DNA from 2 places in the Spirosoma oryzicola genome. Region 1 is predicted to be linked to the other one. Evidence: riboswitches for the same ligand, from Rfam matches in the RefSeq annotation. Region 1 holds a riboswitch; the other holds the start of a gene.
The links. A riboswitch is a leader RNA that binds a small molecule or an ion and turns the genes downstream of it on or off. The one in region 1 is predicted to bind thiamine pyrophosphate.
Positions count from the first base shown of each region.

Region 2: linked by a shared signal. The riboswitch ahead of thiS (sulfur carrier protein ThiS) and the one ahead of thiM (hydroxyethylthiazole kinase) in region 1 are both predicted to bind thiamine pyrophosphate.

Region 1 is NZ_CP089538.1:5,625,601-5,641,443, forward strand. Features, by position in the region: gene LQ777_RS23760 (siderophore-interacting protein) at 1-33, shown strand, start outside; gene LQ777_RS23765 (serine hydrolase domain-containing protein) at 136-1,251, shown strand; gene tenA (thiaminase II) at 1,384-2,034, opposite strand; gene thiD (bifunctional hydroxymethylpyrimidine kinase/phosphomethylpyrimidine kinase) at 2,039-2,845, opposite strand; gene thiE (thiamine phosphate synthase) at 2,842-3,468, opposite strand; gene thiM (hydroxyethylthiazole kinase) at 3,465-4,271, opposite strand; TPP riboswitch at 4,323-4,424, opposite strand; gene LQ777_RS23790 (M16 family metallopeptidase) at 4,520-7,354, opposite strand; gene LQ777_RS23795 (hypothetical protein) at 7,428-7,823, opposite strand; gene LQ777_RS23800 (acyltransferase family protein) at 7,820-8,989, opposite strand; gene LQ777_RS23805 (hypothetical protein) at 9,051-9,824, opposite strand; gene nagB (glucosamine-6-phosphate deaminase) at 10,189-12,162, opposite strand; gene LQ777_RS23815 (Gfo/Idh/MocA family protein) at 12,298-13,440, opposite strand; gene LQ777_RS23820 (NUDIX hydrolase) at 13,549-14,313, opposite strand; gene LQ777_RS23825 ((2Fe-2S)-binding protein) at 14,739-15,248, shown strand; gene LQ777_RS23830 (xanthine dehydrogenase family protein molybdopterin-binding subunit) at 15,245-15,843, shown strand, end outside.
Region 2 is NZ_CP089541.1:158,787-174,629, forward strand. Features, by position in the region: gene LQ777_RS26890 (alpha/beta hydrolase family protein) at 1-673, opposite strand, end outside; gene LQ777_RS26895 (helix-turn-helix domain-containing protein) at 1,193-2,029, opposite strand; gene LQ777_RS26900 (aldo/keto reductase) at 2,030-3,001, opposite strand; gene LQ777_RS26905 (thiamine phosphate synthase) at 3,301-3,906, shown strand; gene moeB (HesA/MoeB/ThiF family protein) at 3,892-4,971, opposite strand; gene thiH (2-iminoacetate synthase ThiH) at 4,968-6,107, opposite strand; gene LQ777_RS26920 (thiazole synthase) at 6,104-6,889, opposite strand; gene LQ777_RS26925 (thiamine phosphate synthase) at 6,876-7,520, opposite strand; gene thiC (phosphomethylpyrimidine synthase ThiC) at 7,517-9,415, opposite strand; gene thiS (sulfur carrier protein ThiS) at 9,412-9,615, opposite strand; TPP riboswitch at 9,798-9,889, opposite strand; gene LQ777_RS26940 (MarR family winged helix-turn-helix transcriptional regulator) at 10,172-10,774, opposite strand; gene LQ777_RS26945 (hypothetical protein) at 10,775-11,041, opposite strand; gene LQ777_RS26950 (hypothetical protein) at 11,144-11,911, opposite strand; gene LQ777_RS26955 (DUF2024 family protein) at 11,956-12,216, opposite strand; gene LQ777_RS26960 (hypothetical protein) at 12,997-13,248, shown strand; gene LQ777_RS26965 (SusC/RagA family TonB-linked outer membrane protein) at 13,821-15,843, shown strand, end outside.

The DNA of each region.
Region 1 (15,843 bases):
CATGAACTGCGCCACCGGGAGGCTCAACAATAGGACAAAAACGGCAAATCGAGGCAGGTAGCTAAGATTGTTTCCGCGTTTCACCGCGAATGCTACGGGAATGGCTATTTTTAGCCATCCCATTGTTTGCCACTGATGAAATTTCTCGTTCACTGCTTCTTTACTTCTTTATCCTGCCTGACCGTATTTTTCGTTTCCTGTAGTCGACCACGAACCGGCTCATCAGTTCAACTGGAAGCGCAACTCAACTCACTTTTTGCCAGTGCTCCTGATTTTAGCGGTGTCGTGCTTATTGCTGACAAAGGAAAACCCGTTTATCAGAAAGCGTTCGGCTACAAGAGTTTTGACACAAAGGAGCCAATCACCCTTTCGTCAATTTTTGAGCTAGCCTCTGTCTCGAAGCAGTTCACGGCTATGACGATTATGATGCTCAACGAACAAGGCAAGCTGCACTATGACGACCTGATCGAAAAATATATTCCGGGATTGCCGTATCCGGGCATCACAATTCGTCATCTGCTGAACCACACATCGGGGTTACCCGATTATCAGGCGGTAATGGACGAGCATTGGGATAAGAGCAAAGTGGCGAACAATGGTGATAACATCACTTACCTGATTCAATACCACCCACCCCGGCTGTTTGAACCGGGCGAAAAATATACCTACAGCAACACTGGTTATATGCTGCTGGCAAGCATTGCTGAAAAAGCGTCAGGGCAGGATTTCGTTGAATTTTGCCGGGAGCGGATTTTTAAGACGGTCAATATGACGCAAACGGATATTCGCACGGGTGAGGACAAACGCAAACTAGCGAACATGGCGTGGGGACATATGTACGTTCCAGAAAAAAAGCGATACGTCCGGGCCGACTCATTCCCGCAGTTCGATTACTCGATTTGGCTAGGAAACCGCAAAGGGCCGGGTCGTGTTAGTTCTACGGCTGGCGACCTTTTGAAATGGGACCGGGCCTTGTACGCTAATCGTCTGGTTAGTCAGCAGACACTAACCGATGCCTTCACCCCGGCTAAATTGAATGATGGGACCTTGTCACCGTATGGCTTTGGCTGGAATCTCAGACAGAGCGATAAACTGGGTAAGATTGTATGGCATGATGGCGACAATCCCGGCTACAAAACGCAGATTATCCGGTACATCAACGCCGACAAAACAGTGATCATCCTTTGTAACAACGCCCACGAAAAGTTGCCAAGTATGCTAAAAACGATAGAGGCTTTGATCGAAGAATAGCTTAGTTGTGGTGTGGTGTCGGGTTGGGCCTGAATTCGAGTGGTGTCGGTTTCTCAAAACCGACAAGAGGTATTGCTGCCAAGTGTCGGTTTTGAGAAACCGACACCACTCACCCGACACCACAACGATCACTCAAACGAGCCATCGATTTTGGGTATACGCATCGTTCCAGAAATACCACTCCAACCGACTCGACACCCGAAAAGCCTCCTGCATGTTCGCCCGCTCGGTTGGGCTTGCTAGCTCGGCAAACTGATCGGTTAGCCGGAGCATTTGCGTCACCGACTGATCAAACGCATCACCGGCGTAGGTGTCTATCCAGGCGCGGTACGGATTTTCCCGAATGGCCTGCTGGTAAATGTACTTGCCTACCTGCCGATAAATCCAGAAGCAAGGCAGTACAGCGGCTGCCCCTACGGCAATGGATTGCAAGGATGTCGTTGCCAGCAAATAATTGGTGTAAGCAAAACAAGCCGGCATCTTGGTTGTCTCCGGCTCAATGGCGTACAGCGAAAAATACGTTTCGTGCAACGCGCGCTCCACCAGGATTGCATTCTGGGCGAACTGCGTGAACTGAAGCATATCGTCTGGGTTTGCGGAGCGAGCGGCCAGTTGGCTCAACGCCCGACTGAAATCAGCCAGATAAAGCGCATCCTGCTGAATGTAATACTGAAATGTGGGCGATGGTAGACTACCTGCCATTAACTCTTCCACAAAACCGTGGCTCAGAATGGCTTCGTACACAGGAGCGATCTCCTGCCAAAGTTGGTCCGTAAACGTCATAGCTTTATTGCCAAATGCTGTAAAAATGATGAACTGGCCCATGTCCGTGTCCCAGTCGATAGTCGGCCCCAGCCTGAAGCGCCTGCGTAAGATAAGCCTTAGCTGCACCTACAGCCTCAACCATCGACAGCCCCTTAGCCAGACCGGCTGCAATAGCCGACGAAAGCGTACAACCCGTTCCGTGTGAGTTGTTGGTGGGTATGCGCTCCGTTTGGAACTGGTGTTGTTCGCTCCCGGAAATATACAGCAGATCCGTGCTCTCAACCGTATCCAAGTGACCGCCTTTTACCAGAATAGCACCGGGACAAAGTTTCGCCAGATCGACAGCCGCCGGGTACATATCAGACTTGGTTTCAACCGGTCGGCCTAACAGCACACTTGCCTCGGGTAAGTTGGGTGTAATAATCGAAGCAATGGGTAGCAAATAGCTTCGTAAGGCGTCAATGGCTTCGTCCTGCAAGAGTTTATCCCCACTTTTTGCCACCATCACAGGATCAAGCACAATATTGGTTACCTCAAATTCGGTTAGGGTTTCGGCTACCTGCCTGATCACTTCCGGCGTATGCAACATGCCTATTTTGACTGCATCAGTACCAATGTCGCTCAGGACAGCCTTCAACTGCTCAGCGATGAAGGCAGCTGGTACGGCTAAAATATCCGTCACGGCCTGGGTATTTTGAGCTGTCAGCGCCGTCAGCACCGACATGCCGTAGCAGCCAAGCGCCGAAAACGTTTTCAGATCGGCCTGGATACCGGCTCCCCCTCCACTATCGGAACCGGCAATGGTCAATGTACGTGTGTAAGTTTTCATACGCTTTCGTCAATGAGTTGGATAAGCGCGCAGGTAGCTTCGTAAGGAGACGGATGGCCACAGATAGCCGAGACAACCGCGGCACCCGTTACGCCCATTTGCATTACCTGCTGAATAGTGGATGCGTTGATACCACCGATGGCAAATGTCGGCAGGTTTGTCTGGGCACAGATTGCCCGCAGCCCGTCCAAGCCAAGTAAACTGGACGTGTCCTGTTTTGTATCCGTTGGAAACACAGTTGCGACGCCCAGGTAATCGACATCGGCATCCGTTATCGTCTGTAACTCGGCTAAATTATTGACGGATAAACCAATCACCTTTCCCCGTCCAATCAGCGAACGAACCATTATGGACGGCATATCGTCCTGACCGACGTGGACACCGTCAGCATCAACGGCCAAAGCCACATCAACCCGATCATTGATGATCAGTTTAGCGCCGTAGTGCTGTGTAATGCGTTTAACCTCCGCTGCCACAACCATAAACTCTCGCGTTGACAGTTCCTTTTCCCGCAATTGCACCCACTTCACACCCGCCCGACACGCTTCTTCCACTACGAAGGGTACCGTGTGGCCTGCCGCCCGCGCAATCAGGCTGTCGGTGACCAGATACAGCGGGCTCACAGTATGGTTAATTTAAGCCGTTCGACAATATCCGATTTTGTTAACCCATACAGCGCATCCAAAAAGTTAAGCTGTAAACTACCTGGTGCCGGATTTTTCAACGCAGCTAATTCGCCTGCTATTCCCATGACAGCCATCGCCTGGGTAGCGGCCTGAAAATAATCCGTGTCGACAGCCGCAAATGCACCAGCCAGCGCCGTAGCGGTACAGCCCATACCCGTTACCTTGGTCATGAGTGGGTGACCATTATCAATTGTTGCGGTCTGTTCACCCTGGATAATATAATCCGTTTCTCCACTGATGACCACAACGGAACCCCACACCGAACTCAACCGCCGACCAGCGTCTACGGCGGCATCGGACCCGTACAGGCTGTCAACTCCCTTTGTCTGCGCGTTCAGTCCAGCCAGTGCCATAATTTCGGAAGCATTACCACGAATGATGTCGGGCGCAGCCAGCGCTAACAATTCGGCGCTGACGGTATTACGGTAAGTCGTAGCGCCAACACCGACGGGATCGAAAATGATAGGTTTGCCCAACTCCTTTGCCCGGCGCATGGCGCGTTTCATACCCGCAACGAAGGTGGCATCCAGCGTACCGATGTTAACGACCAGCGCACTCGCGATAGCCACGAAATCGTCTACTTCTTCCGGTGCGTGAACCATCGCGGGCGAAGCACCCAGCGCTAACAGGGCATTCGCCGTGTTGTTCATGACCACGAAGTTGGTAATGCTGTGGACAAGTGGAGCCTGATCGCGAATTCGCGTTATGTCGGCCCAGATCGATTGTGATGACAAATACATGTTGCTGTTGAAAGAGTTAGTAAACAGCAACTTTAGAGGAGAGGTAGCGACGTATGCGCCTTAACTTTTCCCTACGGCAGTACAAGCTGCATCAGGTAGTGAGGGTATTCTCTCAGTCTGGTCCACGCAGGCCAGACACCCCTAAAGTTGTCGGGCAAAGGTAGGCGATAACATTGGTAAAAGAAAAACGGCAGCCGGTACAGATCGATCCGTACCGGCTGCCGCTCTCAGCAGGTCTACCTTTGCCGTTACTTTTTCTCCGGCATCAGCACCAGACGAATGTAGTTTGACCCAAAATAGGTGTTGGCAGACTCTTTCGTGCTTTCAACGGTTACCTTGTTCAAGTGCTCTTTTTCGTGCAACACTTCATCGGGAGCATCCCCATTGTAGTACTGATTCTGTAAATAACCGAGCCAGAACTGATTGTCTTTCAACTGCACTTCGGTTTCGCGCTGGGTTTCGGCCTTGAACTTGGCAATGTCGGTGGGTAACGCCCCTTTCTGTTTCAGGTCGTTGATCAACTCCTGCGTTTTGGCAATCAGTTTTTCGACATTGTCGGGGGCGCAACCAAAACCAATCCGGAAGGTATAGCGCGGAACGGGGTATTTGCTGTAGGCCGCATTGGCGCTTACACCGTAGACGCCACTCTCTTCTTCGCGAAGCTTCTCGATCAGTTTGATTTCAAGCACTTCGGCGAGTGCATCGAGTTGCGTTGTCGTTTCGGGCGACCAGGTAAGATCACCACTGTAAACCAGTTGAACGCTTGCTTTTGGATCAAGCCCTTTATACACCGTTTTGCTGATCTGGCCAGAAGGAATCCGAATGCCAAGGTCTTTAAACTTCTCAGCCTTACCGGTTGATGGTAAACCGCCGAGGTATTTTTCAACTAACGGCTTAAGCTGGTCCTCCTTGAAATTACCGACGAAATAAAACGTGAAATCACCGGCATTCGCAAAGCGCTCCTGATAGACTTTCAATGCTCTGTCCAGATCAATTTTGTCCAAATCCTCTGGCTTGAGGGGCTGACGACGGGGATTGTTACCACCCAATGTCACCTGCACCGTATCCTGAAACACCCGCGCGGGTGTTGGGGTATTGATCTGATTTTGTAAAGCACTCCGCTGATTAGACAGGAAACCTTTTACTACGTCCGGATCTTTACGAGGCTGTGTGAAGTAACTATACAACAGTTGCAGCGCCGTTTCTAGATCTTTCGGAGCTGCGCTTCCGTTGACGCCCTCGCTCAACTCACCTACGTAGGGATACACGCTAACCTGCTTACCGGACAAAAATTTACCCAACTGAACCTGGTTGTAAGCCCCCGTTCCGCCCATGGCTGCCAACGTGGACGAGAACCGCGCCGACGTAAAATCGTTCAGGTCATAGAGCGAGGTTCCACCAAAGCTACTGGCAGAAAAAAGAATCTGATCGTTTTTAAAATTCGTCGGCTTCAAGACCACCCGAACGCCATTTTTAAGCGTCCATTCGGTCACATCAATATCCTTGATCTGCTTTTCGCTCACAACGGGCGAACCGGTTGGCTGCGTAGTCAGCAAGGGACTGTCGATGGTTTTATCATCATAAGCGGTCAGCCCTTTTCCAGCGTTGTCAACGTAGCTGAGGATTTGCTCAACCGTTGGTAGTTTAGCCTTGTCTTTTTCGGGAGCCATGACGATAACTGCCCGATTGTCGTTGTGGATAAACTGATCGACCAACGCATTGACTTCCTGCAACTTGATACCATCCTGCTCTTTTTTGAGGAAGTTGTAGTAAAACTCAATGCTGGTGTACGGTTCTTTGTCTGTGAAATTCTGAACGTACTCATTGACGTAATTGACCGAACGAGTTTTGTCACGCTCGCTGTATGCCTGCTCAACGTTCGTCATGAATTCCTGCTTGGCCCGTGCTAACTCAGTAGCCGTAAAACCAAATTGCTTGACCCGCGCATTCTCGTCAAGCACTGCCCGAATAGCGCGCTCCACATTCCCTTCTTTGGCCACCGCAATAGACGTAAACGCGTCCAAGTTCCCCAGAAAATCACTGTAATTGCTGTAACCACCCAGGAACGGAGGATCAGCCTGTTGCGTCAATTCCTGAATCCGGTTACCCAACATCGTGTTGAACAAACCGCGTTTGATGCTTTCCCGCAGATCGTTCAACGTTTTTTCCTTGATCTCGGGACGCTTATAAATGACCTGAATCACCGTGTTAGGCTGTTCGGGGTCCGTCACGATAGCAACTTTCGTGTCTTTATGCGCCGGTATATCGTATTCGATACGCGGTTTGGGATTCTTGACAACCGGAATACGTCCGAATTTTTCGCGGATGATTCCCTCGACTTCCTTTGTATCAAAATCCCCAACGGCAATGACAGCCATCAGATCGGGCCGGTACCAATCCTGGTAAAACTGGCGAAGGGTTTCGGTTTTGAAGGTCGTCAATACCTGTTCGGTGCCGATGGGCAGACGCTTCGAGTACTGCGAGTTATTGAGCAGAATTGGAAAGTACTCGTCGCGCATGCGCTGTCCGGCCCCGCGTCCAAGCCGCCGTTCTTCCAGAATAACCCCACGCTCTTTATCTACCTCTGTCGGATCAATGGTTGCGTTGTGCGCCCAATCTTCCAGAATCTGAAACGCTTTCCGGAATACGTTGGCCGAATCGGTCGGGACAGGCAACTGATACACCGTTTCGTCAAAGCCCGTATACGCGTTCAGATCAGCGCCGAAACGTACTCCCGACGATTGCAGAAAGTTAACCAGCTCATTCTTCGGAAAATTCTTTGTGCCGTTAAACTCCATGTGCTCCATGAAGTGCGCCAGGCCCTGTTGATTGTCATTCTCCAGTACCGACCCCGCCCGGATGACCAGACGCAGTTCGGCCCGGTTTTTCGGCTCGGCGTTTTTACGAATGTAGTAGGTCAAGCCGTTGGGCAACTTACCGACTTTTACGGCCGGGTCGGTCGGGATGGGGCTATTTAGTGAAATTGCCGTTTTAGGAGCCGGCGATTTTGGTTTAGGCGCGGACTGCGCTAAAGCTATTGTAACACCGAGCAACATACCCAGTGTAAGCGGAAAACGTACCATTCGGTCGTTTGATATAAGGTTATAGTTCTGTAACTAAAGTATATGGTAATAACGACAAAGGTAGACGAAACGTTTATCGCTTACACACTAACAAAATGGCAACGATAACGGAGGCTATCACCGAGAACCAGCAAATGGCAATTACCCATTTAATCGGGATTTCCCACATGGGTGGATGGGTCAGTGCTACGCCATCCTCTACATCAACAGTACCGTAAGAATTGCGTTCGTAGAAATCGTCCCAGTCCGTATAATCTGCGAAGCAGGCTAAGGCATTCAGTAAATCAGGAGAGGGCGCTTCGGATGTTTGCCAAAACACTTGTAGTTCCAAAGCGTCGATGCGCTGGTGGGTGTACGTGTGGATACGATCACTCAACTGCACGAAATCACGGGGTCGCCAGTGCGATGACGGCTCCCAATTGAGAATGCGTTCGATTTGATACTTGAGGTCGGTAGTGTGCTGAGTCACACCTTAATAATAACATTTTTTCGGTACATCCACCACAAAATTCCAAACCAAATGAGCACGAAAGTCAACGCTCCGGCCAGCGATGCATTGGTTGGGTCCGAAAAAAGTGGTGCAATGAATGAGCGATATAAGTACTCTTTCAGGCCAGTCTTTGTACCATCCGGCTGATCAACATGAATGAGGTTCATGATGCGGGGAATCAGACCCGACAGAAAGAAGACGGTAATAGCATTAATGCCGAACGCTACGAAAGGAAGCACACCGCGCCGGTAATTCTTCACGTCGATCAGCCAATAACAAATCGCCAGTCCGAGCATGGCAAGACCACCCGCCAGCAAGACAAACGAACTGGTCCAAAGCGCTTTGTTAATCGGGAAAAAGCTGTTCCAGATGAGCCCGGCTAACGTTGTCAGACAGCCAACCGTGAAAAGCCAGGCAGCTTTCTCAGCTGGAGATTGGTCGGCCCGTAGCCACGTTCCCGTTAGTACGCCAAGCAATCCGGTACCAATAGCGGGAAGTGTACTGAGCAACCCCTCAGGGTCCCAGACTTTAGCGGGTTTATAAACGTGCGCAGGTGTAATCAATGTCCGGTCGAACCAGGCTGCCAGATTCGTTTCCGGTTCGAGGTTAGGGTAGCCCACACCGGGAACGGGTACCAACGTCATTAGTAGCCAATAGCCGATCAGCAGCACCGCTAATAGCGTAACTTGCTGACGAGAGGTTGTTTTCAGGAAGATCAGGGAACAGGCTAGATAGACCAGCGCAATCCGTTGCAATACCCCCGGTATACGAACGGTCGTAATATCGAATTTAGGAAAGAAATTCAGGAACAAGCCTAGCAGGAAAAGCGTCGCGCTCCGCTTCACGATCTTGCCGACAATACCTTTCTTGCCTTCGTTCTCAAATTTTCCGGCTCCTCCCAACGCAAAAGTTATCGACACGCCGACGATAAACAGGAAAAAGGGAAAAATCAAATCCGTGGGCGTCCAGCCATTCCAGGCGGCATGTTCGAGGGGCGCGTAGATATGGCCCCAGTCGCCGGGGTTGTTAACCAGGATCATGGCCGCTACCGTGAGGCCCCGGAAAAAATCCAGCGATAGCAGACGTCCGGAAGCAACTGACGTTGATTGAACGTTAGCCGTACTCGTCGAGACAAACGATTGCATAAGAATCAGGAATAGATTACGAAACGCAGGTTTTTCGAAGGTACGACTAGATTACGAAACCTTAACCAAACACGTTCTTCAACTTCTTTTCCAGATCGGTTTCTAACTTCAGCAATCCCTCTGCGTTGGGTAAATACGTCAGAGCGCGGTGGTGCCGAAGATCAAACGGAATATCATTGACCGATTGCGTGATGGGAACAACGACCTTCCCAAGCGTGTGGGCGACGCCTGTTTCGTAGAATACGTTTGGATTACGATCGGTAAAATCGGTAATGACGGCTTTTGAGGTATAGATTAAATCAAACACGTCCTGAATAAGAATACTATTATCCCAAATATCGTCGGCTCGTCTACATTCAATGCCCAGTCTGGCGCATACATTTCGAATGGCGGTGTACGTTCCGGTAAATCGAGCTTCAAATGGCATCATTACGGATAGTACCGTTGACTCAACGGGTTTGTCGGGTATTCGGAAAACGTCGGGCGCAAACGTAATTACACGTTCGGGAGCAACGACCTGAACGGTAGAAATATACTCCGGTATTACGCGAACCGAGCGGCTCATTGTTGCTTTTTTAGCCTCCACAAATCGCTCAATTTCGTATAGATTACTGCTACTTTCGCTGAGCAACTTCGACAAGACCTGCAAGCTATTCCCCTCGTAATCATCATCTTTGAAGTCAAGGCTGCGCAACAGCCGGGGATGATCCTCAATCAGTTCCAAGCTGTCAGTCAGGTACGCTACCTTGATCCAATCGGATTTTGTAAAGTGATCCTGAATAAACTCATGCAGCGCAAATAGCCGAAGCGTTCGCTGCTTATTTTGTCTTGTCATGTTGTTGACAGAAGTTCAATTATAATACAACTATTATATAATGGTGCAATTATATCTAAAATCTATATCACAATAACTAGTTACTCGATATTTTAATATCGCTAGTCCTTCATTTTCATTCACTCAGAAGTAAATCGGTATATTGTGTGATTGCTGCATTGTACCATTCAACTAGTAAAGCTTGTCTCTGGTATGGGTTCTTGTGGTGTCGGCTCGTGTGGTGTCGGTTTCTCAAAACCGACAGTTGGCGTCATCAACCCGTGTCGGTTTCTCAAAACCGACACCACGTAGAGTCTCTATCGCAAGCATAAAAAAGCCCCGTATGAAACGTTTCATACGGGGCAAAAAACTATTGCTATTGTTCTTAATATTTCCAGCGGACGAAAGCTTCCATTGCTTCGTATTCGGCCAGACCAAGACGGTTATATAATTCAGCCGTACCCCGGTTGCGTTCTTCGGCACGTTGCCAGAACTCCCGCGAGTCGGTTCCCTGGTATACCACGCCGTCTTTCTGCGACTGGTGCTTGAAAATACCAAACCGCTTTTTCGTTACCTGGTCAGGCGACATAGGAACAGCCATTTCAATTTCGTGAATGTCCCACTCGGCCCAGGCACCACGATATAGCCATACCCAGCATTCTTTCATGAAGTCGGCTCCTTTCAGGCGACGAACAGCTTCGAGAACAGCATCCAGACAAACTTTATGCGTACCGTGCGGATCGGCCAGATCACCAGCTGCATAGATCTGATGCGGCTTAACTTCTTCGATCAGCGCCATCGTAATCTTGATGTCTTCCTCGCTAAGCGGTTTCTTGGCGACTTTCCCCGTTTCGTAGAAAGGCATGTTCATGAAGTGAGCCTGCTCGACCGGAACACCAACAAACCGGCAGGTTGCTTTCGCTTCACCCATCCGAATAAGTCCTTTCACGTAGCGCACCTCAATCGTATCCATCTCGCTATCCTTCTTCTCCCGCAGCGATGCAGCCGCATCCTGGAAAATCCGGGTAGCTTCGGGGCTATTGATGCCAAACTTACTGTTGAAATCCACAACGTAATCAGCAAAGCGCAGGGCTTCGTCATCCGCCACAGCGATGTTGCCCGATGTCTGGTAGCCAACGTGTACTTCGTGACCCTGATCAACTAACCGCTGGAACGTGCCCCCCATCGAGATAATGTCATCATCCGGGTGTGGGCTAAAGATCAGGCAGCGTTTTTTGGCAGGTTGCGCCCGTTCGGGACGGTTCGTGTCATCAGCGTTTGGTTTACCACCCGGCCAACCTGTGATTGTGTGCTGAAGCTGGTTGAAGACGTCAATGTTGATATCGTACGACTGACCGTATTGGGCCAGCAGATCGCTCATTCCATTGTCGTTATAATCCCGGTCCGTTAATTTCAGGATCGGTTTATCAAGCGCCAGCGACAGGTACGTGACCGCCTTCTTCTTCATGTTATTGTCCCACACAACCGAATCCACCAACCAGGGTGTTTTCATGCGGGTCAGCTCAGAAGCAGCCGCCGTGTCAATCACAAACAGCGCGTTCCGATGCGTTTGCAGGTAAGAAGCCGGGTTCAATTCTGTTACTAAACCTTCAACGGCTCCGCGAATAACCGGCGCTTTGCGTTCACCCCAGGCCAGCAGCACAACACGGCGCGCATTCAGGATGCTGGATACCCCCATCGTAATTGCTTTCCGGGGTGTTTTGGGCAATCCGCCAAAATCAGCCGCTGCGGCAGCACGCGTCGAATTATCGAGCATCATCAGGCGGGTGTGCGAGTTGATGAGCGAACCCGGCTCGTTGAAGCCAATGTGACCGTTACCACCAATACCGAGCAGCTGAAAATCGAGGCCGCCAGCGGCTTCGATCTGGGCTTCGTACTGTTTCGAAAACTCAGCTACTTTATCAACCGACAGTGTTCCATCCGGCACGTGATAGTTTCCCTGAGGAATATCGACGTGATCGAACAGTTGCTCCCGCATAAACCGCCAGTAGCTCTGCAACGAATTTGGCTCCATCGGGTAATACTCGTCCAGGTTGAACGAAACGACGTTGCGGAAACTAAGCCCTTCTTCGCGGTGCATCCGAATCAGTTCGGCGTAAACCGTTTTGGGAGACGAGCCGGTTGCCAGCCCAAGAATGCAGGGCTTGCCTTCACTCTGTTTCTGCCGAATCAGGTCAGCAATTTCCTGCGCCACCGCCAACGACGCAGCTTTCGCGTCGGCGTAGATGTGGGTAGGAATTTTTTCGTACGTAATAGCCGATTGGATAGGGCCACCGGTAGGTAATGCACCCGGCAATTGCCCGTCCAGGTTGTCGAGTAGTTGAGACTCCGAGATCATGCGCTATGCGGAGAGATTAGATAAGATACGGCAAATGTCGCAAAAAATCAGGGAGTTCGTATGACTACTCGGGTTCACGCGGGTATATTTTTAAATTTTTTTATTAATTGTAGCTATTCGTGACTGAACGGTCGTCTACTGACGTGCTAACTGATCCGCTTCAGCCGCTGTTTGCAGTGAATTTAGTCCGTTTTCTTCCCGAATGATGCGGTGCGTTTCCGGATAGTGAATAGCAGAAACCTGATCGCGGAACATCAACCGAAGTAGTTCACTGTAGAGATGCTGCTTCTCCGTCTCGAATCCGTATCGAATTTCGATTTGCTGGTAGGCGTTGAATTCTTTGTGCCGTCCACGCAGTGGTAAATCCTTACCACCGATGTTGCCCGTTACATTGAGCTGGGCACCGGGAAACAAATCCATCAGCGCGCGTGTCGTTTCTTCGTCAGCCACGCACCGTAGTACGATGCGCGTTGGCACCCACTCAAAAAGCGTAATATCGCCCCGTTCGAACAACAACCGCATTTCCTGCCGGTCCATCCGACCCGTCTGCGTAAAGCCGTGGTAAAAGTTGACCAGTTTGCGGCCCGTCTCGTCATCACCGTACTCCACCGTTGCCTGTACCTGATCTTCAATATCGTTGCTATTAGGCCGCTTCACGATCTGGGCCGATTTTACGGTTCCCTCACCGAGCCAACCCGAAAACATATCGAAGAAGTGAACGCCATGCTCGATGAAAATACCACCGCTTTTGCTTCGATCCCAGAACCAGTGTTCAGGTGAAAGCCCTTCATCACCGGCGTAGTTTTCGAAATAACCGTGCAGAAATTCACCCAGCAGCTTTTTATCGATCAGGTGCTTTATCCGGGCAAACATGGGGTTGTAGCGCTGCATGAGGTTCGTTACCATGAGCAGCCCTTTTTCCCTGGCCTTTTCGATCATTTCACGGCCTTGTTCTGGATTCATGGCCAACGGTTTCTCACAAATGACGTGTTTACCCGCGTTCAGGGCCAGCATGGCTTGCTCGTAGTGCAAAAACGGTGGTGTAGCGATGTAGACAACATCAACCTCCGGGTGGTTTACCAGTTCCTCCAGACTTTCGAGTTGCTCGGCACCGAAACGCTTGGCTGTTCGGATAGCTTCCTCCCGTTTTGATCCGGCAATTGCCACCAGTTTCGTGTGCGGAGTCTGAAGAAACTGCTGAACGGCAAACAAGCCAAAGCCACCCATACCGATCACTCCAATTCCAATTTCGCGGTTTTCCGACGTATTTGTTTCCATAGTAACACGAGTTGTATTCACGGAAACAACCGCCAGCACAAGCTTAATGTTGGATTTAGCTTACTTACCTAACTGATAAACAGCTGCTTTTAAGTAGCTTATTTCAAGCTAGACGAAGCTCAGATTACCATTGCCAAGCGCTTTCTGATAGTTTTCCCGGTCGAACCGGTATAGGAAAGGCGATTTATGCGCTTTACCCGTTCGACGCTCATCAAGCCGGGTCAGGATATGCAGACCCATAATTTTCTTGTGAAAATTGCGAGCGTCCAACGGTTTATCGAGCACAGCCTCGTACAGTCGCTGCAGTTCCGGAATGGTGAATTTTTCAGCCATCAAATTCAGACCGATGGGCTGCCAGTTGAGTTGCGACCGGAGCGTCTGTAAGGCAACGGTTACAATCTGGCGGTGATCGTATAGCAAGGAGGGTAAGTTACTTATATCCCACCAGCGGCACTCGTCCGTCATAAAGTCGGGTGTAGGCGTTACCTGCGTATGATCTACCAACGCGTAATAACCAACGGATAAGGTTCGTTCGGGCCAGCGTTCGCTAAACGACATGGGCATCTTCTGTCTACGCCACATTTCCTCGCGGTTATACCGAACGGCATCGCCAAACAAATGAAATTGCTGTAGAAACAATTTGTCCAAACCCGTTCGCTCGTACAACACCCGTTCGGCTGCTCGATCAACAGACTCAGTTTTGTAGATGAATCCACCCGGCAAACACCACTCGCTGGTATCTTTCCAGCGCAGTAGCAGGACTTTTAGCCGCGTGTCGTGAAAGCCAAATATTGCACAGTCAAGCGACACGCCGGGTATGCATTCATCAGCTATGAAATTGTGAAAGGAGATTATATGCTCCGTGTAATCCATTAATCAGTATAAATTTTTTTCTATGTATTTATGACATACTAAGTTTATACCGTATAATTAGTAGCAAATTCTTTATTTATCAACAAACACCAGTTATTCTGTTCGCAATTCGCTGCTGACAGGGGCGAAATCAATCGTCAGACGGCTACTACGCTTTGTCTAATGATACTGTTTTATCAGTAACGCTTACATATTCGTAAGATCTGGCTACAACCTGCGTTTATACTATCTTCTTTATTTTTCGCCCGCTGAATCGTTCAGTAAAGGATTCCGGCTGGTTTTGTCTCGAAACCTTGTTCATTAGCGCATAATTTTAAAAAGGACGCAGCGGATAATGTGGGGCTAATTCGTTAATTTTAGTTGCGATTTTCTGTAGTAAAGCAACGTCTCTGTGATTGATTGCTTTTCATTTATCCGTCTAGGCTATGTCTTCCTTGAAATTAACCATTAACAATCAACCACATACCGTTGATGTCGATGCTGATATGCCGCTGTTGTGGGTCATCCGCGATGTCGTTGGGTTAACCGGTACCAAATTTGGCTGCGGCATTGCCCAGTGTGGTGCCTGCACGGTTCACCTCGATGGTACCCCCATTCGTTCCTGTAGCTTCCCGGCATCGGCTGCGGCAGGGCATAAGATTACGACGATTGAAGGTATCTCTAAAAACGGCGACCATCCGATTCAAAAAGCGTGGATCGAGCATCAGGTGCCCCAATGCGGCTACTGTCAGTCGGGGCAGATTATGTCGGCGGTAGCCTTGCTCAAGGAAACACCTAAACCTACCGATGCCGATATTGACGCGGCTATGCAGGGAAATATCTGCCGTTGTGGTACGTACAACCGGATTCGGCAGGCGATTCACACGGCTTCGTCCGAGATGGCAGTCGTCCCACCCAAAGCACCCAAGTCTACACCCAAAATCGGCAAACGATGAGCGCAAAACCAAACCAAACTTCCATTGACCGCCGAAGTTTTCTGAAAGCGGCCGGTTTGACCAGCGCGGCATTTGCCTTGGGTCTTTCGGCCACTGAACCCCTCGCCGGTCCTGTACTAAATCTAAGCGACCAAACCGGATTGGCCCTACCCGAATCGGTCGAGTTGACGCCTTTTGTTCTCATCGAAAAATCAGGCCGAATTACACTGATGAACCCCCGACCCGAAATCGGTCAGGGGACGTACCAGTCGGTTCCGGCGCTGATTGCCGAGGAGCTGGAAGTTTCGCTGGACAACGTTACTATCCTGCAAACCGGGGGCGAAAGCAAGTTCGGCGGCTTATGGTCGCAGGCCGTTGGCGGCAGCGGTTCCATCCGGGGCGGCTACACGCAGATGCGGAAAGTGGGGGCATCGGCCCGCGATATGCTTATCAAGGCAGCTAGCCAGCAGTGGAACGTCCCTGCTCAGGAGTGTTACGCCGAAAACGCAAAAATCGTACACCGGCCATCGGGCAGAAAACTGTCTTACGGTGAATTGGCAGAGGTAGCTTCCAAGCTGGACGTTCCGAAAGAGCCCACCTTAAAAGACCCCAACGA
Region 2 (15,843 bases), on a different replicon from region 1:
CGTCCCAGATGAAATAATTAGCCGGGGAAAGTCCAGCGATAAACGATTGAACTCCGGGATACGAATGCTCATTGACGGGTAACTGTTTAACGACTGAATCGTCGCCGTACTGTCTTCGTTCACCCTGACCGATGGGATCGAAAGCCAGTACGACAAAGCCTTTTTTGACATAATTGAGAATCACGCGCTGGTATGGCTCAGCCCTAAAACCGCTTAAGTTGTGACCGCTGCAATACACGATAGCCGGAAGCTTACCTGTCCGATTCTTGGGGATAAAAAGGCCTGCTGTAACAAAATAATTAGGTCTTGATTCGAAATAAAGCTTTTCTACGCTAAAATCGTCCCGTTGAATTCGGCCCGTGATCACTGGATTTAGCTGCGTTTTTTCGGGAAACGGACCGATTGCAATTGCGAGTTTTCTACGAATTTCTGCTTGCCGTTTTTGCCAGTCGGACTTCGATTTTATCTTTTCGATGGCAACTTGTCGCTGAGCAAGCTGGGTAAAGGCTCGCTGGCATAAATGCCGGTACAAACTGCTGGACGGTACGGCTGCTTCGTAATTCCAGTATGGTAAAACGGATAGCTCCTGCTGGGCTAGAATAGCATGGGAAACGAGTATAAATAAACCAATTAATCGACTTCGATTCAGCATAGCACGGAGACGGGCAGTCATAAATTTGCAGCGTTAGCAACCTGGATTTTACGCCATAGCTGGATTGCGCTCAATTTCAGATTGGGGAATAGAAACCAGCTAATTTCCTTCGTTAAAAGCCCATAACTGAAAACCTCTACCTACCAAGTTTTTGACCCGTAGCCAAACTTCGTAACCAAGTGTAACAATTGCTTACAAATCAGTTATAATGTATAGAAAGATTGGGTTAGTGAAGGTGTTTTGATGCGCGTTCATTACCAGTTAACGAGAAAGGGCCAAAACAGTCTGTTCTGGCCCTTTCTCGTTAATTAAAATTGCTTACAGTCTACCGCCGTATACGGACATGGCAAGACCTCCATACGAGTGACCATCGTTTATATTTCCGTAAGCTGTTATACCAACACCAATCCATTTAAGGATTGCTACAAACCGTGCCCCAAGGGGTAAGCCGACGGCTGAATAGTTTGTTTTCTCGTATCTACTGATGGTAATAGCGGAGCAAGGCTGTGGGCGAATGAGCTAGATTTTGGCAGACGGCGCCTATGGTAAAAGTAAATTTGTTGGCGCATGACTCAGCGCAGTGGGTGACATGCCGAACTTTTTCTTGAAGGCATACGAGAAGTGAGAAATCGTTTCAAACCCCAGTTCGAGGTAAATAGCTGAGGGTTTTTGCTGTTTAGTTTCGATAAGGTATTTGGCTTCGCTCAGCCGCCTGTCCTGTAGCCAGTGACGGGGCGGAACACCAAAGGTTTTACCGAAATCACGTTTGAAAGCGGCCAGGCTGCGGCCAGTAAGCTGGGCGAACTTTTCAATGGGTACATTGAAATGAAAGTTACTAAGCATAAACTTCTCCAAATCAATTTTGTAAGGAGCAGAAAAATTGAACAGTAAGTCGCGAAGCTGGGGCAAAGCAAGCAAGAGTAATTTGACGCCCTCTTTCAACTTCAGAATACCCATCTCGTCGGTTAGGCTTGCTCCCGAGCTGCGAGCGTAGGGAACAATCGACTGAAAATAGCCTTGTAGGAATTCGTTGGTTGGGATTAAGGTATTGAGCAAACCAGTATACTTCTGGTTTGCTTCGAGCTTTTCTTCTAACGCAATCTTACGCAGCAGCTCCTCCTGCAACGATATGACAATAGTTTCATAGTTACCTCCGGGTGGCGGAACTTTGGTAAGCGTACCCAATTGGTTTTTGCTGATCAGCAGCATGTCTCCGCCGGTCATCGAAACGGTTTGCCCGGAGGTTTCTAGGATAAACTCGCCTGAAACCTGTAAAATCAAGGTGTGATGGTTCCATACACATACTTTCTCCCTTCGCTCCGCAGAGTGGTACGAATAAAAGATCACACCGGGTAGGATTTCGGCTGGACTGGTCATTTAGCGTTGTAAGTAAGTGCCGCCACGTATGGCACCGACAGCAAATGTAGCGTTTAACGTATTCATCTCTTCTGGGGTGAATTCAATAGCCATCGCTTCCATATTCTGGGGCAAGCGCGACCGACGGCTCATACTTACTAACGGCATAATATGGTCGCCTTGTTCCTTTACCCAGGCAATTGCCAGCTGGGTTGGCGTACAGCCTTTGCTGTTGGCTAGTTGCTTTAAGATGTCGACTTTTTCCAGATTATAAATCAAATTGTCTCCCTGAAAACGAGAGAAATGGTTTCGATAATCGTCTTGGGGCAGCGGGGCATTCAACTCACCGGTCAACAAGCCTTCCGCCGTATTAGCGAAGGCCACGACAGCAATGCCTAATTCCTTAGCGGCAGGCAGCAGATCATTCTCTATTTGACGATCCGCCAGCGAATAGCCGATCTCCAGCGCACTAATGGGATGAATGCGGTTGGCTTGGCGAAGTTGGTCAGCCGTAATTTCCGAAACGCCAATGGTACGCACTTTTCCTTCTTTGATCAAATCGGCAACCGTCCCAATAATGTCTTCCAGCGGTACGCTGTTATCCATTCGGCTAGGCTGGTAGAGATCAATGGTGTCAATTCCCAAGCGGGTCAGGGAATAGTTGATAAAGTTCTTGATCGCGACGGGGCGTAGATCCATCCCCAACCATTGACCGTTGTGAAAAATAGCCCCAAATTTTACGCTGATGAAGGCATCGTCGCGTCTTCCTTTGATGGCTTTGCCGATCAGCAGTTCGTTATGACCAGCTCCGTAGAAGTCGCCGGTGTTTAAAAAATTAATACCTCTGTCCAAGGCTTCATGGATGGTGGCAATGCTTTCGGTTTGGTCAGGAGTAGCCCCGCCCCAGATCGAAGACATCCGCATACAGCCTAAACCAAGTTTGGAAACGAGTGGTCCGTTTTGACCCAGTTGAATTTTTGCGATAGTTTTCATGCCACAAAGATCAATCTTTACAAAACGTGCTAGTTTCTTCTACGGCTCAGCTATTTTGCTTGTACGGCTCATCGAAGCTAGGGCAAGACCAGTGTTTGTGGGCAAATGAGATTGGTACAGACCAACTGTTATCTACATCGGAGCAGCGAATCAGCTGTCTTCGTCTTCGCCCTTTTTATTCTACACGGACTTTCTAACAAAGTGACTGCTAGAGCACAGTGGAAGGTTTGTTGAGGTCCGCAACTAAAACCATAGTCGATAAAACTAAAAAATAAAACGACATCGGTTATATTTAAGCAATGACTACTTTTCAGCTTATTGGAATCGCTGACGAAAACCGACAACGTCCATCTGAAAGCACGCTATTGGCTTTGCTATCTGGTGGACTCGACTATTTTTATGATCGCTCGGCTGCGGCTGAAACCTCACTGAAAAGCAGCACGAACGCTCGGTCACGTACGTTGCTAGCCGCTCCAAACCCTGGTGAAGTTCGCGCTCCGTTCCGCTGGCACCTGAAAGAAGCCGACCGAATGCGTTTGTTTGGCAACGAAGAGCCCCTTTCCGAAAAACCGTTTTCGACCAGTATTCATCAACTAAACGACTGGCCAACTCTAGCCGGTCAGGTTGAACTGGTTTTTTACAGTCCGATATTCCCAAGCATTAGCAAGCCCGGCTATGGTCCTTCGGTTCAGCTAGACAGGCTGGCCCAGCAGATTAAGCTCATCCGCGAACAGCACGGACATCGGGCTTTACCTCGCCTGATTGGCTTAGGTGGCATTAGCGCCAATAACGTACGGCTGGTCCATCAAGCGGGTTTCGACGGGGCTGCTCTGATGGGAGCGCTTTGGCAAAGCCCTAACCCCGTGGCTGCTCTCCAACAAATCAGGGCGTCAATCTACACCTAGCCGCCGAACAGCGTTCAGTCCACCCGCCAGATTCAGCACATTAGCGTAACCATGTTTTCTTAGAAACTGTACCGCCTGACGACTTCGTCCACCCAACTGACAATGGATTACAACCGGTCGGTCCGCCGGAACGCGTTCCGGGTGCTGATGTAAAGTTACCAAAGGAATCAGGGTACCGCCCAGGTTATCCCGCCTATATTCGTCAGCCTCGCGAACATCGATCAATAACGGAGCATCAGGACGGGCCATCCAGTCGAGGAGAGTTGCCGCGTCCAGTTCAGGAACGGAATCGACCACTTCGACCGGGCTGCAGACAGGCTGCTGATCGGGTAGCGACTGAATAATTTTGTTGTTGGGGTCGGCAGTCAATGAGAACGTATTGAACGAGCACGTCAGAGCGTTGAATGTCAGTAAGGTTCCGCTTAGCACGTCACCGATACTCGTGATGAGTTTGATGGCTTCAGCCGCCATCAGGCAGCCGGTAATGCCGGGTAATACCCCCAGCACCCCCACTTCTCCGCAGGCTTCCAGTTCACTTGGGTCCGGGTACAGGCAGCGGTAAGTGGGACCATCTCCATAATTGAAAACGCTAACCTGTCCTTCAAATTGGTAGATTGAGCCGAACACCAGCGGTTTATTCAGCAGCACGCAGGCGTCGTTGACTAGATAGCGGGTCGCAAAATTGTCGGAACCGTCGATCACCAAATCATACGCACCTAATGTTTTGAGGATATTAGTCTTATCCAGAAAAAAAGGGTATGCCACAACCTGAACGTGCGGATTCTGGCGATTCAGTAGCAGAGCGGCTACCTCAGCTTTGTTCTGCCCGACATGTTCCGGCGAAAAGAGAATCTGCCGTTGCAGGTTACTTTCGGCCACGCTGTCGCCGTCGATAACACCCAGCGTACCAACGCCAACAGCCGTCAGGTACTGCGCCACTGGGCATCCCAGCCCACCGGCCCCCACTAAGGCTACCCGCGAACGCTTGAGTTGCTGCTGACCGGTCAGGCCAACCTGGGGCAGTCGAATGTGTCGGTCGTACCGATTCAGTTCGGCTTCTGTCATAGCTGTACCAGTGTTTTATCCCAATCTTTCCAAACCGGCTCGTAGCCCTGCCGTCGGATCACCTCGGCCATCTCAGCGGGACTGCGTTCGTCGGAAATGGCGAACTGTTCGAGCGATTGCGGTTCTACCACGTAGCCCCCCGGATTGGTTTTTGATCCGGCGCTTAAGCTGGTAATTCCCAATTTCAGTACGTGATCGCGGAAGCGGGGCGTTTCGCGGGTGGAAAGCGATAACTCAACTTCTTCGTTGAACAGACGATAGGCACATATGAGCTGAACCAGATCACGGTCGCTCATGCACCGCTCGAAGGTTTTAGCCGTAATCATATCGTTTTCCAGCAGATCGATGGGACGCAGACGGGGGAAGGAAACGCTGTAGCGAGTTTGCCAATAAGTCCGTTCCAGGTGTTGCAGATGAGCCGCCGTAAAAAAGCTATCCGTACGCCAGTCTTCCAGCCCTAACAAAGCCCCCAGCCCGATGCGATGGATTCCCGCCCGGCCCAGTCGATCCGGTGTTTCAATCCGATACAAAAAATTTGATTTCTTACCCTTCGGATGGTGATTCCGGTACGTAGCCTGGTGGTACGTTTCCTGGTAGACCAGTACCGTGTTCAAACCTTCGCTGATTAGTTCCTCGTACTCTGGCTGGTCGAGTGGCTGTACTTCCATCGACACCTGAGCGAAATACTCACGTAGCAGCCGAATGGCGTTTTTCAAATACGGTACGCCGACGGTCTGGTTGGCTTCCCCCGTCACCAGCAGGATATGTTCGTAGCCCAACTGCTGTACAGCCTCAGCTTCTCGCCGGATTTCGTCGTCGGTTAGCGTCCGGCGCCGGATTTTGTTGTCCAGACTGAAAGCGCAGTAGGTACAAATATTCTGACACTCGTTCGAAAGGTACAGGGGAGCGTAAAGCTGGACAGTCCGGCCGAAACGTTGCTGGGTCAATTGATGACTAAGCTGCGCCATCGGTTCCAGGTACGCCTGAGCCGCCGGAGAAATCAGCGCCTTGAAATCGTCGAGTGTACGCCGGGACCGCGCCAGTGCCTGTTCAACCTGTTGGGGCGTGGTTGCGTAAATGTCGCGCAGAACGGTATTCCAGTCGTACCGATCGAACCAATTATTTTCGTTCCTCATTCGTCCAGGAAAGCGGTTAGTGGACTACTCGCCTGTGCGTAATCAATAGGTTGAGCAAGCCGGGCTTCGTACGCCAGTCGCCCGGCTTCAACGGCGAGCCGGAAGGCCGTGGCCATCCGAACCGGATTACCCGATACCGCCAGCGCCGTATTGACCAGAACGGCATCGGCTCCCAGTTCCATCGCTGCGGCTGCGTGCGACGGAGCGCCCAGCCCCGCATCAACAATCACCGGTACCCGGCTCTGCTCAATGATGATTTCCAGAAAATCCAACGTGCGCAACCCTTTATTAGAACCGATGGGTGCACCTAGGGGCATAACCGCAGTCACGCCCACATCTTCCAATCGTTTACAAAGCACAGGATCGGCGTGGACATAGGGAAGAATTACGAAACCCAATTTAACGAGTTCTTCGGCGGCTTTCAGCGTTTCGACGGGGTCGGGCAGCAGGTACTTCGGGTCGGGATGAATTTCTAGTTTCAGCCAGTTCGTTTCCAGCGCTTCACGGGCCATCTGTGCTGCAAAGACGGCTTCACGAGCCGTCCGAACTCCGGATGTATTGGGCAATAGCTGAATTGACGGGTGTGCCAGATGCGTTAGAAGATCGTCCTGGTGGTCGTGCGCGTCGATGCGTTTGAGCGCAACGGTAACGAGCTGGGTTCCTGACGCTAATAAGGTAGCCTCCATCTGCTCCGACGAGCTGAATTTGCCGGTTCCGGTAAACAGCCGGGACGTGAATGTCCGGTCCGCCAGCACCAGCGGTTGGGTTTCAGAAGCGTTCATCGACAAGAGGTTTAGATGTTTTGGGTAAAAAAGATTGACAGAACAAGCGGGCCTGACTAACAGGATTGGCTGAACTACTGATAGCTGAAGACACCGCGATTCCGTACAATCCCATTTCGCGCAGCGCCGGGACGTCGGCCAGCGTGATACCACCAATGGCAATAATGGGCGTCGTGATTCCTTCCCCCCGTAGTGCCGACAGGATGGTCTGATAACCGTTCAGTCCCAGAATTGGACTTAGTTTCTCTTTAGTACGCGTGAATCGAAACGGACCCAGTCCCACGTAGTTGGCACCGTGCCGCTCGTGTTGCCGAACGTGTTCTAGTGTATTGGCCGTACCGCCAAGGATAAACCCATCGCCCAGCAGCTTCCGGGCTTCGGCAACGGGCATATCGTCTTGTCCCAGATGCACACCGTCCGCGCCGGTTTCACCCGCCAGGTTCGGATTGTCGTTAATGATCAGTCGGGCGTTGAACGCACGGCAGACCGCCAGCGTGTCCTGAGCCAGGTGTTTCCAGTCGGCATACGACTGGTCTTTCACCCGAAGCTGAATCCAGTCGATACCCCCCTGGCAAGCCAGTTGAGCCTGCTCGGGGTTGGTAACGATATAGTGTAAGGGGCTAATGGTCATACGTACAGTTGATTACCCTGTTCGGTAAATTCTTTCGCTTTGGTCTGCATGGCCTGGGTCAGCACGTTTTCATCCGTTAGTCCGTTTTGCTCGGCGTAGTCGCGGACGTCCTGCGTGATTTTCATCGAACAGAAATTAGGTCCGCACATGGAGCAGAAATGGGCAGTCTTGGCCCCGTCGGCGGGAAGCGTTTCGTCGTGGTATTCACGGGCGGTGTCAGGGTCGAGGGAGAGGTTGAACTGGTCTTCCCACCGAAATTCGAAGCGGGCTTTGCTCAGTGCATTATCCCGGTACTGCGCGCCAGGATGCCCTTTGGCCAAATCCGCGGCATGGGCGGCAATCTTGTACGTAATTACCCCATCTTTCACGTCTTTTTTGTTCGGCAACCCCAGGTGTTCTTTGGGCGTTACGTAGCAAAGCATAGCCGTACCAAACCAGCCGATCATGGCCGCGCCAATGCCCGATGTGATGTGGTCGTAGCCGGGAGCAATGTCGGTAGTCAGCGGGCCGAGCGTATAGAACGGTGCTTCGTCGCATTCCCGCAACTGCTTGTCCATGTTCTCCTTAATCAGATGCATCGGAACGTGGCCCGGCCCTTCGATCATCACCTGCACATCATGCTTCCAGGCGATTTTGGTTAGTTCGCCCAGCGTTTCAAGCTCCGCGAACTGAGCGGCATCGTTGGCATCGGCAATAGAACCCGGACGCAATCCGTCGCCCAGCGAAAACGACACATCGTAGGCTTTCATGATGGCGCATATCTCCTCGAAATGGGTATAGAGAAAATTCTCCTGATGGTGCGCCAGACACCACTTGGCCATGATACTACCCCCGCGCGAGACAATCCCCGTTACGCGTCGGGCCGTTAGGGGAATGTAGCGCAGCAGCACCCCCGCGTGGATGGTAAAGTAATCGACACCCTGCTCCGCCTGTTCGATGAGCGTGTCTCGGAACAGCTCCCAGGTCAAGGCTTCGGCTTTACCGTTTACTTTTTCCAGCGCCTGGTAGATCGGCACGGTTCCAACCGGCACCGGGCAGTTGCGGATAATCCACTCGCGGGTTTCGTGAATATTCTTGCCGGTAGAAAGATCCATCAGCGTATCGCCCCCCCAACGGCAGCTCCACACGGCTTTTTCAACTTCTTCTTCGATACTCGACGATACCACCGAATTACCAATATTGGTGTTGATCTTGACCAGAAAATTGCGACCAATAATCATGGGTTCGCTTTCGGGGTGATTGATGTTGGTCGGGATGATGGCCCGCCCGGCGGCTACTTCCTGCCGCACAAACTCCGGTGTGATATGTCCCTTCGGTGTGTTGGCCCCAAAACTGTGACCCGGATGCTGGTGCAGCAACGCTGCCTGCGAGCCGGGTAACTGCTCGGTAATTAAGTCAATCCGTTGGTTTTCCCGAATGGCAATGTACTCCATCTCGGGCGTAATGATGCCTTTTCGCGCATAGTGCAACTGCGTCACGTTCTGACCCACGCGGGCTCGGTAAGGGTGCCGGATGTGGGCAAACCGCAGGGCGTTCAGCGATTCGTTAGCCAGTCGTAGATTGCAAAACTCCGACGAAAAAGCCGTCAGTTGCTCAACATCACCCCGATCCGTAATCCAGGATTCCCGCAGCCGGGGTAACCCCTGTTTCAGATCAATGGCTACATCGGGGTCGGTGTAGGGACCACTCGTATCGTAGACCGTAACCGGTGTGTTGGGCTGGCGGATTTTACCGGTGCCGACATACGACACGGTGTCGGACAGACTGATTTCGCGCATGGCTACCCGGATGTCGTGCATCTGGCCGGGCACGTAAATTTTGCGGGAGCCGGTCAATGGCTGGCGCGTAATGGACGGCTGCGAGGGCAGCGTCGGGCGGTTGGGGTTCGTGCTCATCCTCCCTGGGTTGCTTGTAAAATAGTGATGGTTTCGTTGCCAGATAGCGGATACTGATTCCAAAGAGTACGGGGAACAATAGCGTTGTTCACCGCTACGGCAATGCCTTTCTTTTGAGTTAGCTCCAACTGCGTCAGTAAGCTTCCAAGTGAAGCAGTAGGCGAAGTAGTAACGGACTGGTTGTTAACGGATACAGTCATAGTCGTACGTTTGAGGCTAAACGCAACGCCAGGGGCAACCGGAATCAGAAAGTAAGCGTAGAAATGAGTGCGAAAACCGAAGTGTGTCAGAAGCAACCACTGATGCGGCTTGCTTTAGGGACAAGTGCCGTGTTACACAAACACAGATGCCAATTGACAGACTAATGAAACGAGTCTAACCCGGTTTTATTCGCGCTTTTCCCTCCGCAGGTATTATCCTGTTCAGGTTCAAAGGGTGATCTCTCAGCCCGTCCGGGCACCCCTAAAGCTTCGCTGTTAAGCGGGGCAAATATATAAGATTTATATAATGTGAATCGCTATTCGGTTCTTTTTTTTTGAACAAAGACTATTTTGTATGACGTGGTTCCCTAACTATTTGGTATTATCATCAAGCTACGGCTTTTGTACAGGACGATACAGGAGATCCCGAAACTAACCTCGATTAGATCGGCCTATTGGCTTGGCTGGGGTAGTAGGAACAATAGGTTTGAAACGAAGAAGCTAACCCAAGAAATCCGTTTCTATGCGTACTATTTTCAATAAATAGCTTACCGCTTTACGCATGCGTGTGCTCGGGACAGTCTAACCGGAGCAGGTCTGCCTCCAAGGGAATTTTAAGTAAGCCACAGTAATGAATCTGTCCATCGTACTGGTAGTGTACACACGTTTTGCACATTCGCTGGACAGCAATCAGGCCGTGCTGGTGCAGCCCGTAAATAAGTGTAAACAAGCTTTCATAAAGCACCGTCTTCTGCCCCCCATCCATTTTACCAATCAACTGGCTAAGTCCATTGGCAAAACTACCCGTCTGTTCGACAATTTCCTGACCGGCGGTAGTTAACTGCAAACTATGGCTACGGCTGTCGAAAGGATCCACAACGCGTACCAATAATTCTTTTTGAACCAGCACCTTCACCGCATCACTGATGGTCGGTTTTGTCAAGTTAAACTCCTCTGCCAGATACCCTATGCGACACTTGGCTGGTTCGTGAAAGGCAAGAAACAGCAACACTTGTATTTGAATTGGACTTAGGCCGGTCATGCGGCTTTGCTGCCAGAGCAATGTCCGAAACACCTCGCCAATCCGCTCTAGCCCCGCCACAATTTTGGCATCAACCGAGCTATTTTGTTGGTTTACGTTAAATATGGAGTCACTCATTCAACTATCACAAGTTTCACAATAAGGCGCGTAGCCTTCAAAATTTGGCGCAAATTGTCCTCCGGCGCTGACCAGCTTAGATAAAGGAATTTGCTCTCCTGAAGAAAGACCAACCATCTGATTGGTTCCCTTCCCGCCAACATGCACAATAAGCGCATTCAACGTAATCAGTTCGTGAAACTCGGTAAAATATTGGACTTTTACATACTGCCGATGTTCAACAAGAGCGGTCAGATAGTCACTAAAAGATAACAAAGATGTTTCCATACAAATTAAGCTAAGTCAGTAAGCTGTTATTAAATCTACCCTATCCAAAAAAACGATGCGAATGGGGTCAATAACCAACAACCCCATTCGGCATTGATCGTTCTAGTTTCTTTCTACGGTATACGGTAACGACAAACTGCCTGATAACACTCCATATACAGCGTAAACTCCCAGCATAGGCTTATCAGCCGTTTCATGATGAGCCCCTGCTTCGCCGTGCGCGGGATGATGCATCTGCAAATAGCACGTAACAGCGTCAAAGCGGAAATCTGAGCGGTGATTGATCCGGTACGCTGGAATAGCCACCCGAATGGTTTGATCGGCAGTGACGACACCGTAACCCGGCGAATCGAAATAGAGTGGTACGCCCGGCGCTGTTTTGGGCAGCACTACCGCTTTGTCATCTCGGCGAAAAGCTTTTACACTCAATCCTCCAGGCACCCGCTTGTCTTCCTGCAAGACTACCCAGTGAGGATGCCAAACAATCCCGTCGTTGTCAAAGTTGCCGTCGTTATTTTCGTCCCAAAGTGGGGTATCATCCATGTCCGGATGCGAGGTAAGAGCCAGCGCTACAATGCCCTCGGTGGGTGAGAAACCGACATCCTGCGCTTTGAGTGTTGTTGGGAACACATAGGCCAGTACCGGAGCCCCTTGGGTACCCCCCACGGGCTTCGGTGTCGTACGACCAGCCTGACCGCTTACCTGCATACTCATAACGACCATATCCAGATCAGACTGGTAAACAGCCTTCGCCGACGTCAGCTTAAAGTCGGCATTATTATAAGAAGCTCCCGGCTGTTGTGTTTGGGCCAGCGTTGTACCTGACCAGGCGATCAGCATTAGTAGCAGTACTATTTGTGAATGGTTCATAACTTTTGTGCATTGGTTAATGGATAAAAAGGGATCTAGTCGGGTTAGCAGCCCTGCATTTCAATGATGTGAAAGCCCTGCTGGGCAATGCTGGTCTGCACCATCTCGTCGGCTTCTTCTATGTGACAGAAGCGGCATTCTTTAGCAGCCAGGGGTTGCCCGGCTTGTCCTTTCGTCGCCAAGTAGGTCTGCCCATACTCATGAATCGTTGCTTCACTCGTCAACGTAGATGGCACCAGAATGTCGAAGTGCATAATTGACCCGTCTGTACGGGTAACGTAAGTATCAAAAACGGAAACTTGCATGATTGGTAGGAATTAGCGTTGATTTATAATCTTCGTGATTGGTGTGAGAGCAGCTTCGGTTAGTGCTGCCCTATCCAGATCAGCCAGTGCTTTACTAGCTGGTCGTACTGGTGCGGTGATTGGACTTCTATTCGGGTAAGCTTTTACGGGCTGTGTTTTCTTGTCATCGTCAGATCGTTACATGTTCGACACAAATATAATTAGGAATCCTAACTATATTGAAAATGACTATATCTTCTTTTTCAATGCATGATTGATAAAATCTATTTATCAGGAAAGCTCGGCAGAAAAATGGCTAGAAGAGGCAACTGTTTTTTACCATTTGATTTGAAACAAGAAGATGCACTAAGATCTGTAACTACGGATTCGACCGCAATCTACTGATCATCACTATAACTACTCTAAAGCTTATTAGCCAATCCCTTTTGAGCTATTAAAAACTAAATTGATTTATTTCAATGATACTCCCGGTTCTCTATAGACTTTAACATAACTATCTGATTATCATTTTTATAGCATTTATTTGCAAAACTAAATTTACGTGTTCACCTTTGCCTATTCATCAACGCGGTTGCTTTGACAATGCTGCTAATAATCACAGATTGATTGCCAGCTAATCATCAGTCATCAGCACACTAACTCCCTTAACTCATGAACACAGTGCACTAAAGATAAGGTTTTCAAGTAGTGATTTTTAAACTACATAATCAATAGATCTTATAAAGTAATAAACCCTTATTTTTTAGCGGATCTACGTTCAAGCAAACCTAATTACAGACAATGATACAAGTGACTTATCATATCTCTGGCTTCGACCGGCTCAATTTTGTCAGCGACATTACCAATAGCGTTCCGCAGGATGAGTCCGTCTTTATCCGAACGCTCAACTTCGAGGCAGACGGCGTTTTAGCGAATGGTATCCTCACGATTCAAGTGCAGCAGAAAACGCAGCCCATCAGCAACCTGGCTCAACGTTTTTATGCGGTTCCGGGCGTCATTAGTCTGAGCGAGTCCACAGAACAAGTGCAATAACAACATAGATAGACCTACGGCAATAGGTCTTCTAGACGTGAACCCAGAACAGCGGCAACTGTTCCGGTCAACTTCATACGGCTCTGGTAAACGAAGCGTCGGACCGGCCTCTTTTTTCACATAACCAAACAATACAATGCAAAAACGTTTATTGGCAGACGTACTTTTTCTGCCTTTCCCCCAGAATTTACCGCTCCAGTTAATGGTATCTGGCAATCGAGATACCACTGATCATCGCGTCACCGATCCGCCTAGTCTGCCCGTGAAATCAACCTGTATTGGATAAGGTCCGCTTTGGCTGGAGTGAAACCCAGGGACTATTCCCGTGTGGCGACAAATTTTTAGCGCCAGACATTTTAAATAATCCCGACTCGCGGGTCTGACCAAACTCCACCGCCTTCGTTCGCAACTTTCTGGTACGCTGGAATTGCTGCGTCTATACGCCCCGAAGATCGCCATTGTAGTCGTCGATAAAGTTGATAAAAATTCATCGCAAGAGAGGGCATGCTGGCTAGTGACCAATGAATGCTGCGGTTCGCTGTAGCGCTTCTCGTGCATATACCCATCATCACATGAATAAATCTACTCCACAAGTTTTATCTACATTCATCGTCCACATCGCTTTATTGCTGATACTCTTTTCCACGCAGGTAATAGCCCAGAATCGGCTCCTCACCGGATCAGTTTCCAGCAAAGATGATAGTAAACCGCTTCCTGGTGCAAACATCATTGTTCAGGGAAGCAACATTGGTGCGCAAACCGATGCAGACGGAAAATTTTCGCTTCAAATACCACTGAACGCGACAAAACTGGTGGTTTCGTCCATCGGCTTTCTTAATCAGGAAATTTCTATTACCAACGCGGCTACGCTGGCAATCACGCTGTCGGCAGATACCCGTCAACTGAGCGAAGTGATCGTTACGGGCTACTCCAGCGAGAGTCGAAAAGCGTTTACGGGCTCAGCAGCTAAAATCAACGCGACTCAATTAGAAAATCGACCCGCCCAAAGTCTTGATCAGTTGCTGGGCGGACAGGCGGCAGGGGTCAATATTGTCCAGCCGAGCAGCGCCCTCAACAACACGCCTGTTTTCCGAATTCGAGGCATAAATTCCATTACGTCCTCGGTGTATCCACTTTTTATCGTTGATGGCGTTACGGTTTTTACTGGCTCCGCAGGCGGTTCGGTAGGAAATAATCCCTTGTCGGACATAAATCCGTCGGATATCGAAACGATTGATATTCTCAAAGATGCTTCTGCCACGGCGATTTACGGCTCACGAGCAGCCAATGGAGTCGTTGTAATCACGACGAAAAAAGGAAAAAAAGGGCGTACCAAAGTAAGCTATGATGGGTGGGTGAGTTTTAGCAAGCCTTTCAATCTACCAAAATTGTTAGCACCAGCGGACTACGTTGCGATAAAAAACGAAGCGCGGGTAAACGCCGGCCTATCTCCTGGTTTTGTGTTGGGTAAAAATGCCGACGGTAGTGAAATCGGGACTAACTGGTATGATGTAGCGTATCAGACGGGTGTTTCTCAAAATCACACCATCAGCATTTCGGGTGCCAATGACGCGACCAGTTATTTTCTGTCGCTTAATCATTCCGATCAGAACGGTATTCTCCGCACGAACACGTTCAAGCGCGATGCCGCCCGTGTCAACCTAGAACATACACTGACAAAAGGGATTCGAATCGGTACGAATCTTACATACAGTAAGTCCAGCAACGCGGGTCCTAACTCGGGAGCGATTGGGCCTAACTCCATTGCGTCATCGTCGGGGAATAGTGTCAATACGCAGTACATTGGTTTACAGCCACTTGCCCGAATGACGTATATTCTTCCGCCCAATGTCCCTGTCTACAATGTCAACGGTACGTACAATATCAACACGGCGAATGGTAATATCGGATACGGCCCGAACAGCTCGGCACTCGGTGTTTTTAACGCGTATAACCTGCAAACCATTTTAGATCTGGACAAAAATACATCCGACAACAATACGCTGATCGGCAGCGTGTTTGCAGAAATTGAACTACTAAAGGATCTGAAACTAAAGACCGTTTACGGCCTCGACAACTATGTGGTCGAAAACAAGGAATTCAGAAATCCGTACAGTGGAGATGGCTTCTCGACGAATGGTGTAGCGTCCAATTCCAACACGACTTATTACCGCTCTAACTGGACAAACACGCTTTCCTACGGCACAACCTTTCGGGAAGACCATAATTTGCGAGTACTGATTGGGCATGAAGAAATTTACCGCAAAGTGGATGGATGGGGGGCTACACGAACCGGTCTGGCCGATCCGTTCTACACCAATTATCAGGGCGGTTTCACGACGATTACGCCAGCCGCAACTGTCTACGCTGAAAATGGAATACGTTCTTTTTTCAGCAACGTGAACTACGATTACAAGCGCAAATACCTGTTTAGTTTCAACTTCCGTCGGGATGGGCTGTCCGCGTTGGCAGCGGGCAATAAATGGGGGAATTTTGGCGGAGGTTCCGTGGGCTGGAACCTGTCGGAAGAATTCTTTTACAAGCAAGCATCTCTGTCTCGGATACTGAACGATGTCAAAATCCGGGCCAGCTACG